One region of the Catenibacterium faecis genome, then DNA from elsewhere that is predicted to be linked to it. Evidence: a T-box and tRNA genes for the amino acid it is inferred to sense, from the RefSeq annotation. Region 1 holds a T-box; the other holds one or more tRNA genes.
The links. The T-box of region 1 lies ahead of leuS (leucine--tRNA ligase). A T-box ahead of a tRNA ligase gene usually reads a tRNA of that ligase, here a tRNA-Leu.

Region 1 (5,530 bases):
TTGACTTAGACATCTTCACACCATTTGGACCAAGAATCATACCCTGATGGTATAGCTTCTTGAATGGTTCTTTAACTGGTACGATACCCTTGTCATATAAATAGTTATTCCACATACGTGAATATAATAAGTGTCCTACTGCATGTTCAGGTCCACCAACATATAAGTCAACTGGCATCCAGTGCTTTAATAATTCTGGATCTGCAATAGCCTTATCGTTATGTGGATCAATATATCTTAAGAAGTACCAAGAAGATCCTGCAGAACCAGGCATTGTACTTGTTTCTCTCTTACCCTTCTTACCATCTACTTCTACATTAACCCAGTCAACAGCCTTATCCAATGGAGAAGAACCAGTCTTTGATGGACTATAATCTTCAAGTTCAGGTAAGATAAGTGGTAACTGATCATCACTTAATGCAACAGATGAGCCATCATCAAAGTTAATGATTGGAATTGGTTCACCCCAATATCTCTGTCTTGCAAAGATCCATTCTCTTAAACGATAGTTAACATGCTTAGAACCACAATGATGTTCTTCTAACCAGTCTAACATCTTATCGATTGCTTCCTGTTTATCTAAACCATTTAAGAAGTCAGAGTTAATATGTACACCATCTTGTGTCCATGCTTCCTTAGTAACATCTCCACCTTCTAATACTGGAATAATATCGATACCAAACTTCTTTGCGAAAGCATAGTCACGATCATCATGTGCAGGAACAGCCATGATAGCACCTGTTCCATAACCAGCTAATACATAGTCAGAAATCCAGATTGGAATCTTCTTACCATTTACTGGGTTGATTGCATAAGCACCAATGAAGACACCTGTCTTTTCTTTATTTAATTCAGTTCTTTCAAGTTCTGACTTAGTTGCACATACATCTAAGTAAGCTTTTACTTCATCCTTCTTATCAGGAGTCGTAATCTTTTCTACTAATTCATGTTCTGGTGCTAATACACAATAAGTAGCTCCAAATAATGTATCACAACGTGTTGTGAATACTGTGAATTTATCATCATAACCATCTACCTTAAAATCAACATGAGCACCGATTGATTTACCAATCCAGTTTCTCTGAATTTCTTTAGTAGATTCTGGCCAATCAACTTCTTCTAATCCTGCAAGTAATCTTTCAGCATATTTAGGAATATCAATAACCCACTGTTTCATATTCTTACGAATAACAGGGAATCCACCACGTTCACTCTTACCATCGATGATTTCATCGTTCGCAAGTACTGTACCTAATTCTTCACACCAGTTAACAGGAATATCTACATATCTAGCTAAACCATCTTCATATAGCTGTTTGAAAATCCACTGAGTCCATTTATAGAAGCTAGGATCACAAGTAGATACCTGCTTATCCCAGTCAAATGAGAAACCTAACATCTTTAACTGTTTAGTGAAAGTCTGAATATTCTTTAATGTAAATCCTTCAGGGTGGTTACCTGTCTTGATTGCATACTGTTCAGCAGGTAAACCAAATGAGTCAAATCCCATTGGGTGTAATACGTTATATCCCTGCATTCTCTTCATTCTTGACATGATGTCAGTTGCTGTATATCCTTCTGGATGTCCAACATGAAGACCTTGTCCTGATGGATAAGGGAACATGTCTAAGGCATAGTATTTAGGCTTTGAGAAATCATAAACATCTGTTTCGAATGTCTTATTCTCTTCCCAGTATTTCTGCCATTTCTTTTCTGCTATTTTATGATCATAAGCCATAATTTTGTCTCCTCCACTTTTAAAATAAAAAAAGTCCTCATGTCTAAGGACGAGAACTCGCGGTACCACCTTAGTTCATGAAGACTGATTCATGCGCTTAATGCTTTAACGCAGCAATACGTGATCTGCTTATCACAGACCCATCTCCCTAGCGAGTTCAATGGATAACTTTACTTATTCACACCAGCCATAAGTTCTCTTAAAAAGTATGACCATCTACTACTCTAGTTCCTTGACTTTTATATACTTACACACCTTATCATAATTTCCCATTATTTGCAAGAAGTATCATCTCATTTTAAGTATGCGGGATGGATTGAGCTTGATAATATAAAGAATACTAAATAGCGTAGAGAAACAAACTAATAAGAAAGAACCAATCCACAATATCAACATAATAAGAGGCTGGAAAGTGATATGCATAGGAAAGTCTGTAATCTGTGGGATGATTTGATTCATTATCTTCATAATACCAAGTAATATGAGTGAAGCTGTCACATAGCTATAAGAATGGAGAATCAAACATTGACAGAAAGACATCTTAAAAATATGTTTTTTCTTTTCACCATAGGCCTTCATGATGGCATGATCCTTCTTTAAATGCATCGCATGAAGAATCATGATTTCCATTATCATAAATATAGAAGAAAGTATTGTGAGAATAGAGAATAACACTAGAACCATCTGAATTCTATTCATATTCTGATTAAAAGTTTTTTGAGTTGATTCCCCCATTGCTTTAAACTCATATTCAGGATAATTCTTTTTTAAAGAATCTATAATGGATTTATCTTCCTTATATTTCAACATACCATATCTTGCAGTCGGTCTTTGATTAAAGATGGACTCTATCCAATGATAATTGGCATATTCATACATATAGAAGGCATCATAATTATAGGTTTGTGGAGAAATACCAACTATCTTTACTTCTTTTCCCTTTATCTTTAATTGATGCTTATAATAGATTGTCCAAGTTGTATTAAGTAATGTATTGACCTTATTCTTTTGTGCAAGTTTTCTTGCAGTAGAGAGAGGAACCGCAATTTCATCATTATTTTGTGGAGCTCTACCATATATATAATGAGTGGTATAGGACGAGTCGTCTGATATAAATAATACGTCATTCTTTTGATAACGTTGACTATTATGAGAGATTCCCATGAGATCATAATCATCAAGATTTAAATAATGATAGGATGCTTCATTGAAATGGGTTAAAGATAAAGGATCATCATTACGTAATTTATAAGTAATTGACTTCTGTGGAATCAATGAAGAAAGATATTGATAAATAGTATTACGAAAAGAGAATGTAAATGTAAATGTCATCATCAAACATAATAATGCGATAGATAGAGAAAATGACATCTGAAAAAATCTTTTACGACTACTTAAGAATGATTGGATAGTTAATTTAAGTATAGGAAAATGTCGTGGCTTATTATTGGTATGGTTCTCTCGAGGATAACTTTCTGTCTTTTTAATAAGTGTATCCTTTATAATACATCCATCCTTCATCTCTATAATACGATCACTATATTGTTTTACTAATACTTCATCATGGGATACAAATAATACAAGAGAAGAATGAGAACGCTGCTTCAATATCTTTAATACTCTCTCTGCATTATCTGGATCAAGTGAAGCTGTTGGTTCATCACATAGAACAATATCTGGATCATAATAAAGTGCACGCTCTATCGCTGCTCGTTGTCTTTGTCCTAAGGAAAGATCATTAACTGAAGTATTCTTAAATTGTTTAGTCAATGTTTCATCCAGTATGTAGGATGATTTATGAAAGTAATCATATAAACGTATATTATTATTAATAGAAAGCCAAGGTATAAGATGAAAATCCTGAAAAATGATAGAAACTTTCTTATTCTTTTCATATATCACTTCTCCTGAGTAATCATGATCAAGTCCAGCAATAATATGAAGTAAAGTACTTTTTCCACATCCACTTGGCCCAACAAGTGATACAAATCCTGTATCAGGAAGAGTACAAGTAATGTTTTCTAAGACATGTTCATGTAGATAACGCTTGTTGATTGATTTAAGTTGAATCATATTATTCCTCCCTGAGTAATGAGACTATACTTTCTTTCTTAATACGAATAAACGGTGCAGATGCAGAAAGTATGAGTATAAGAAGATAGAGAAAATAGAAAATAATATAGAAATAATAAGGAGATGCAAGACAGGTAAAATGGAAATAACTCTTAAAGGATGTGAGCGGGAGAATAGTAAGAATAACAATAAACATCACTATGCTGATAGAGTAAATAAATGTGCCTATAATAAGTATTTCTATCTTTGATTCACGCTGTAATTGTTTATAAGATGCACCCATAGAAATTTTCAAAGCAAGAGAACGGCTTCTTTCTAAATATAAAGAAGAGAAGACTGTTTTTGTAAGTTCTATTGCCACAAATAAGCTGACCATCATATAAACTAACGCAATCATACGACCAATAGAAATAAGTGTTCCATAACTCATCTTCTTCATATATACATCATTATCTACTTCATAGTTCTTTTCATAACGTTTAATAAGTGTTTCGGGAGCCTTTGTGACTACATCTATTTTGTCATCTCTTAATAAATCTGGATATGTCTTATCTATATCATGATGGAAACAAACCAATTGATCCTGATAGAAATTATCTTCTATTACTCCCACTACTTTATATGTTTCATCTTCTAATAGATGACATGTGAACTGTGATTTGAGTTTATGAGATAAATTATGAGTAATAATGACTTCATTTGTATGATGAGGAAAACGACCTGAAAGCAGCTTGATATGATTTTTCTTAGCAGGTAAACGAATCAACAAGGCATTAACTCCTTTGATATACCCACTTTCTATATCAAAATGTTTTGTACCTTTTTCTTTTAAAGACAATGGTTCTCCATCATGACTGGATATAGTTACAATATCTTTAAGTGGTGCTTCCGTGTAAGATTTTTCTATAGAGGTAGAAAGACCATTTAAACCACTTATAATCACTAGAGATGTTACAATGACTAATATCTGAAAAAGTGAGAGTAATGCGAGTCTCTTTCTTTCTCCCAATACTTCTTTAAAACTATAACGCATAGAGAAGTGTCTCTTATGTCGAGGAATAAGAACTTCTTTATTTATATGATTGTCTTTAATTGTATGTAATGTCTGGTTCTTCATCTCTATGAGTACATCGACATATTCATCTAATAGGGATGTATCATGAGAAACAACAATGACTAAACGATCTTCAGATACTTCCTTTAAGAGTGTCATAACCTCTTTTGCCTGTTTATAATGAAGGGCACCTGTAGGTTCATCACATAAAAGTACAGGTGCATCCTTTAACAAGGCACGGGCAATAGATACACGTTTCATCTGTCCAATAGAAAGTTCATCAGGATATCTTTTCATAAGCTTTTCTATTTTTAAGCGTCTAATAATCTTATCCATCTTTTTCTTATCAAAATCAATCTGTCCAAAATAACATCCAGCCATGATATTCTCTTCTACTGTATAAGAAGGAATAAGATCATTATTCTGTTTAATAAAGCCTATCATCTTACTAAATTTTTTATCTATCACTTCATGATTAAAAGTAATTGTGCCATTATATTGCAGTAATCCACATAAACAATATAGAAGTGTAGACTTCCCACATCCTGAAGGTCCTTTGATTCCTACTAAACCAGTATCTGGAAATATATAATTCACATGATCCAATATACAAATATCATAACTCACAGTTAAGTCTTTAAGTTCTAGCATATTTTTCCCTCCAT
Region 2 (5,530 bases), on a different contig from region 1:
ATTAAGTGGCCAAATGATATATATGTAAATAATCAGAAGATTGCAGGTATTCTTGTAGAGACGATTTATGAGAATACTTTACAGGGTATTATTATTGGGACAGGTCTCAATGTAAGTAAGGGTTCTTATTATTCTCTATCTGATGTGATAAATCATCCTATTGATAAAGAAAAGCTGATGTTAAATATTATTGATACATTTAAAAATATGCTTCATATGCCTTTTGCATCTTTATTAGATGGCATGAATCGTCATTCTTATTTAAGAGGTAAGACAATTCCCTATAAAGAGTATGGTTTAGTGAAATTCTTATATCTAGATGAGAATTGTCATCTTGTGATAGAGGATGAAAACAAGAAAAAACATACGATTCTCTTAAATGAATTATCATTAGGTCGTATATAATCAGTCTTCTCAAATATGTGATAAAATTGTAGAATAGAGTCAAGGAGTGGAATTATGGACGCGAAAAAGAATAATTTAATGGATTCTATTAATACAGTTTTTAAACTCGCCATTAAAGTACAGGAAGATTATATTAAGTATAGTCCTTTTCCTGAATTATCAATGAATGAAATGCATATTATAGAGGCTGTAAGTAAGCAGCAGTTTCCTACTATGACAAATGTTGCAAAGACATTAAAGGTAACTGTAGGAACATTAACTACTAATGTGAAGACTATTGTGAATAAAGGTTTTCTTACAAGAGAACGTTCTTCTGCAGATCATCGTGTCACATATCTACGTATTACTGATAAGGGATATCAGGCATTAGAGGTTCATAACCAGTTCCATAGGGATTTATCTGAACTTTATAGTCAGCATATTCCTGATGAAATGATTGGCTGGGTATATGATACAATAGAGAACGTCATAGAAGACTTAAAAGAATACCAGAAAAAACTTAACAAATAATATAACCCCCTATAGAAGTTAATTCTTCTATAGGGGGTTCTTTTAACTTAATTTATTTCATTTTAACTTTGCGAATGTTAATGTGTAAATTTTTAAGTTAAATAAAAAAATCCTCCAGATGATATATCTAGAGGATATTCATAAGATGTGCCCACCTTCAAGTAATAGATATATTACTCGAAGCAGCAAAATAAATAATATGAGTATAAACCACGCTTTGAATTCTTTCATGCCCTTAACCTCTTAAAAGAGATTATATCAGGCAGTTATGGAATTATTGTGTATTTATCAATATTTTTAGATATTGTAGCCATGATCCATAGGACCACTTCCCTGACCTAAATCTAACATAGCACCTATCGCACCAGAAAGATATGTTTTAGCATTTTTAACTGATTCTTCTAGTGTATAGCCTTTTGCTAAGTTGGATGCAATCGCACTTGATAAAGTACATCCTGTACCATGTGTATTACTGTTGTCTATTCTATGTCCTTTAAACCAAGTACCCTTTTCACCATTGTATAGGTAGTCATTGGCATCATTTAATTGATGTCCACCTTTGACTAATACAGCGCAATGATATGTGTCATAGATCTTCTTAGCCGCTATTTCCATATCTTCTACAGTCTTAACTTCCATATCAGTGAGTACTTCTGTTTCTGGAATATTAGGAGTAATGACTTCAGCAATAGGAAGTAATTCTTCCTTTAATGTAGAAATAGCTTCATCACTAATAAGCTTTGCGCCACTTGTCGCAACCATGACTGGATCTACCACAATATGCTTCGCATCATAATGTTTCAACATTTCTACAATAGTATGAATAAGTGCTTTAGAAGACACCATACCAATCTTAACAGCTTCAGGATAGATATCATCAAATACAGCACGAATCTGGCTTTCTAAGAACTTTGGAGTAACATCCATAATATCTGTCACACCCGTTGTATTCTGGGCTGTGAGGGCTGTAATAGCGCTCATACCAAATACTTTATTAGCAAGCATTGTCTTTAAGTCTGCTTGTATTCCTGCACCACCACTAGAGTCACTACCGGCAATAGTTAAACATGTATGCATTGTTTCATAAAGTGCATCTACACGCTTCTTTAAATCAATAGTAGCCTGTTTGATATTCTTCTGACCAAATAAAGCACTAATAACCGCAATACCATCAATACCTGTATCTTTAAGTAATAAGCAGTTATCATAACTAATTCCACCAATGGCTACCATTGGAAGATCCACTGTTTCAGTCATTTCTTTTAAACGCTTGATACCTAATACTTCTGCATCATCTTTAGAAGATGTAGGGAAAATAGCTCCTACACCTAAATAGTCTGCACCTTGTTCTTTCGCAATTCTTGCTTCTTCTATAGTATGTGCACTCACACCAATGATCTTATCTGGTCCAAGAATTTCTCTTGCCTTCACACATGCCATATCATCCTGACCTACATGAACACCATCTGCATCTATTTTCTTAGCAAGCATGACATTATCATTAATAATAAATGGTACATCAAATAAACAACATAGTTCTTTAATATTCTTTGCTTCTTCATAGAAAGAGGCTTCATCTAGGTCTTTTTCTCTTAGCTGAAGACAAGTAGCACCACCCATTAAAACATCTCTTACCTGCTCATATAGAGTCTGTTCTCCTGTCCAATGACGATCAGTCACAGCATAGAGTCTCAACATATCATTATTGAACTTCATATTTACCACTCTTTTCTAATTCTTCATCAGTCATATTGAATAATGCATCAATTAAATAAGTACGAAGTGTTGCATTACCTTCGCCTTCTTTTAATTTAGATGCACCAATTTCACCCGCAATACCCATGGACATAACAGCTGCCGCAGCACTATCTACACTATTTTCTACTGTTAGGAAACAGCCTAAGATACCTGATAACATACATCCTGTACCAGTAATAGCACTCATCTCTTTGCATCCATTATTGATCATATAGCACTTATTACCATCTGTGACATAATCTACAAGACCAGTCACAATAATAATAGTATTGAGTTCTTTTGCGAATGCTTTGATATCATCAATGAGATCATGTGAGTTCTTCTGATCTTCTGCAGATGCATCAACACCTTTAGTATGACCTGTACCAGCCATTAAAGTCTTGATTTCTGAAATATTCCCTTTGATAGCATCAAAATGAATCTGTTCTAATAGTTCTTTACATGTATTAGTACGTAAATCAGTCGCACCAGCACCTACTGGATCTAATACAGTAATATGCTTACATGCATTAGATGCCTTACCTGCTTCAAACATAGAAGCAATCTTCACCTGATTAAGAGTCCCAATATTAATATTTAATGCATTACTGATAGAAGTCATCTGAGCCACTTCTGTGATCTCATCTGACATAATAGGACTGCCTCCAATGGCAAGAATCGCATTGGCTACATCATTCACTGTTACATAGTTAGTGATGTTGTGTACTAATGGTTTTACTTCTCTTAATTTCTTAATGTAGTTCATATTCTTTTCCTCCATAAAAAAGAGCACGCTGAAAGAAGGTGCTCATAAAATTCCTACGTTGGCATTATCCAAATCAGGTTTCATGGTCAAGACTTATGTCTACTCTCAGCAAATTAGCTCCCATTTCAATTATAATAATATGTTAAAACAATCAGTTATGAAATACAAGGGATTTCATGACTATATACATATTTACTACTCTATCCTAGAGTATTATAATATACACATCATTCTGTTATAGCTTCCCAAAATATATGAGATACTAATGAGCTTCCCCTCATCAAATTCTCTTCTATAATGGAATGTAATCTACCATTTTGGTAGATTTTTTATTTTTAGGCATAAAAAAACACCGAATACTTCGGTGTTTGCATTCAGAATGGTGCGGGTGACAGGACTTGAACCTGCACGCCGAAGCACTAGATCCTAAGTCTAGCGTGTCTGCCAATTTCACCACACCCGCATCAAGATGGTGACTCGCAGGGGATTTGAACCCCTGACCCTCTGATTAAAAGTCAGATGCTCTGCCATCTGAGCTAGCGAGTCACTAATGGTGCCGACTAGAGGACTTGAACCCCCAACCTACTGATTACAAGTCAGTTGCTCTACCAGTTGAGCTAAGTCGGCAAAAAAATGGTGGAGGTTAACGGGCTCGAACCGCTGACCCTCTGCTTGTAAGGCAGATGCTCTCCCAACTGAGCTAAACCTCCATATATGGTGACCGGTACGGGATTCGAACCCGTGAATGCATGCGTGAAAGGCATGTGAGTTAACCGTTTCTCCAACCGGCCACTGGCGCTTGAAGAGGGATTTGAACCCCCGACCGATCGGTTAACAGCCGATTGCTCTACCGCTGAGCTATTCAAGCACTTCAGAATGCTTGTTTATATTACCATGCAGATACACCTTTTGCAACCCTTTTTTTGAAAAAATTGCATTTTTTTGTGTTTTTTTATTATGTTTAGCTGTTTTAAGACAAAAAAATAAGATTTTGCTAGGCAAAATCTTATTCGTAGATACCACCGTGACCCCATTTTTCAAATTCAGAGATAGTAACATACTGATTTGAAGCAGGAATCTTTGTAATTTTCACTAAAGCTTTAGTAAGTTCAGCTACAAACTGTTCCTTCTGTTCATCTGTATAATGACCTTTTAAGTATAATGTGATCATCATACAATTTGCTTCCTGGCCTTTAAAATAAATAAGCTGATTGTCTTCAATATGAATCATGAATGTATCTACTGATTCACCAGGAAATACTGTGATTAACTTTCCTACAGTAGTTTTTAATTCAACTTCCTGAGAAAGAGTCAATGTCTTGTTTGTACGTAATGCTAAATATGGCATAATTCATTCTGCCACTCAAAATGTGATTAAATATACTCACATCGAGATAATGTAAGTTCTCACGAACATTACTTACTATTTCATTGTGTATGCTTTCGATTGACAAACGTCATATCTACTCACAAGTTCAAGTACACTTCATAGTCGTAAATTCCCGAAATAGCCTTCGGTACATACCTACGTTTGCGTTTGTTTATGCAACTTCGTAAGTGGTAGCATCTCTCAGATTAAGTGCAGCATTGAAATCTCTGTCTTCGATATAGCCACAGTCACATTTGAAAACTCTATCTGAAAGCTTTAAATCTTTTTTGATATGCTTGCAGCAATGACATGTCTTAGATGATGGGAACCATCTATCTGCTACTCGAAGTTCAATTCCGTTCTCCTTGCATTTAGCTTGGAGCTTTGTTTTAAATTCATAAAACTTCTGCGAAGCAACTGCCTTTGAAAGATGCTTGTTCTTCATCATTCCTGATACGTTTAGATCTTCAATCGTTATATAAGATGGCTTGGTTTTCACTATCTCTGCGATTGTCTTATTGATGTAATCAGTACGAATATTGTCTATTCTATGATGAAGTTTCTGTATCTTAAGCCTCTGTTTCTGTATATTTCTTTTTTGAGTGGACTCTCCTTTCTTTAGATTTTCATACTTTCGAGAAAGACTTCTCTGTTCTCGAACAAGCTTTTTTTCAAGCTTCTTTAATTTTGCAGATTTATTGATGTTCTTATAAGTTTTTCCGTTAGAGACAATCGCAAAGTCC

Region 2: it has a tRNA-Leu gene. The T-box ahead of leuS (leucine--tRNA ligase) is inferred to sense a tRNA for this amino acid. The anticodon was not compared.

Annotation. Positions count from the first base shown of each region.
Region 1 is NZ_JACRWG010000041.1:3,893-9,422, reverse strand. It holds gene leuS (leucine--tRNA ligase) at 1-1,738, opposite strand, end outside; T-box leader at 1,781-1,980, opposite strand; gene H8909_RS09260 (ABC transporter ATP-binding protein/permease) at 2,027-3,811, opposite strand; gene H8909_RS09255 (ATP-binding cassette domain-containing protein) at 3,813-5,516, opposite strand.
Region 2 is NZ_JACRWG010000004.1:50,077-55,606, reverse strand. It holds gene H8909_RS02570 (biotin--[acetyl-CoA-carboxylase] ligase) at 1-405, shown strand, start outside; gene H8909_RS02565 (MarR family winged helix-turn-helix transcriptional regulator) at 460-915, shown strand; gene thiD (bifunctional hydroxymethylpyrimidine kinase/phosphomethylpyrimidine kinase) at 1,213-2,631, opposite strand; gene thiM (hydroxyethylthiazole kinase) at 2,618-3,418, opposite strand; TPP riboswitch at 3,452-3,552, opposite strand; tRNA gene H8909_RS02550 (tRNA-Leu) at 3,799-3,881, opposite strand; tRNA gene H8909_RS02545 (tRNA-Lys) at 3,889-3,964, opposite strand; tRNA gene H8909_RS02540 (tRNA-Thr) at 3,970-4,045, opposite strand; tRNA gene H8909_RS02535 (tRNA-Val) at 4,053-4,128, opposite strand; tRNA gene H8909_RS02530 (tRNA-Glu) at 4,134-4,209, opposite strand; tRNA gene H8909_RS02525 (tRNA-Asn) at 4,212-4,286, opposite strand; gene H8909_RS02520 (tautomerase family protein) at 4,425-4,766, opposite strand; gene H8909_RS02515 (RNA-guided endonuclease InsQ/TnpB family protein) at 4,960-5,530, opposite strand, start outside.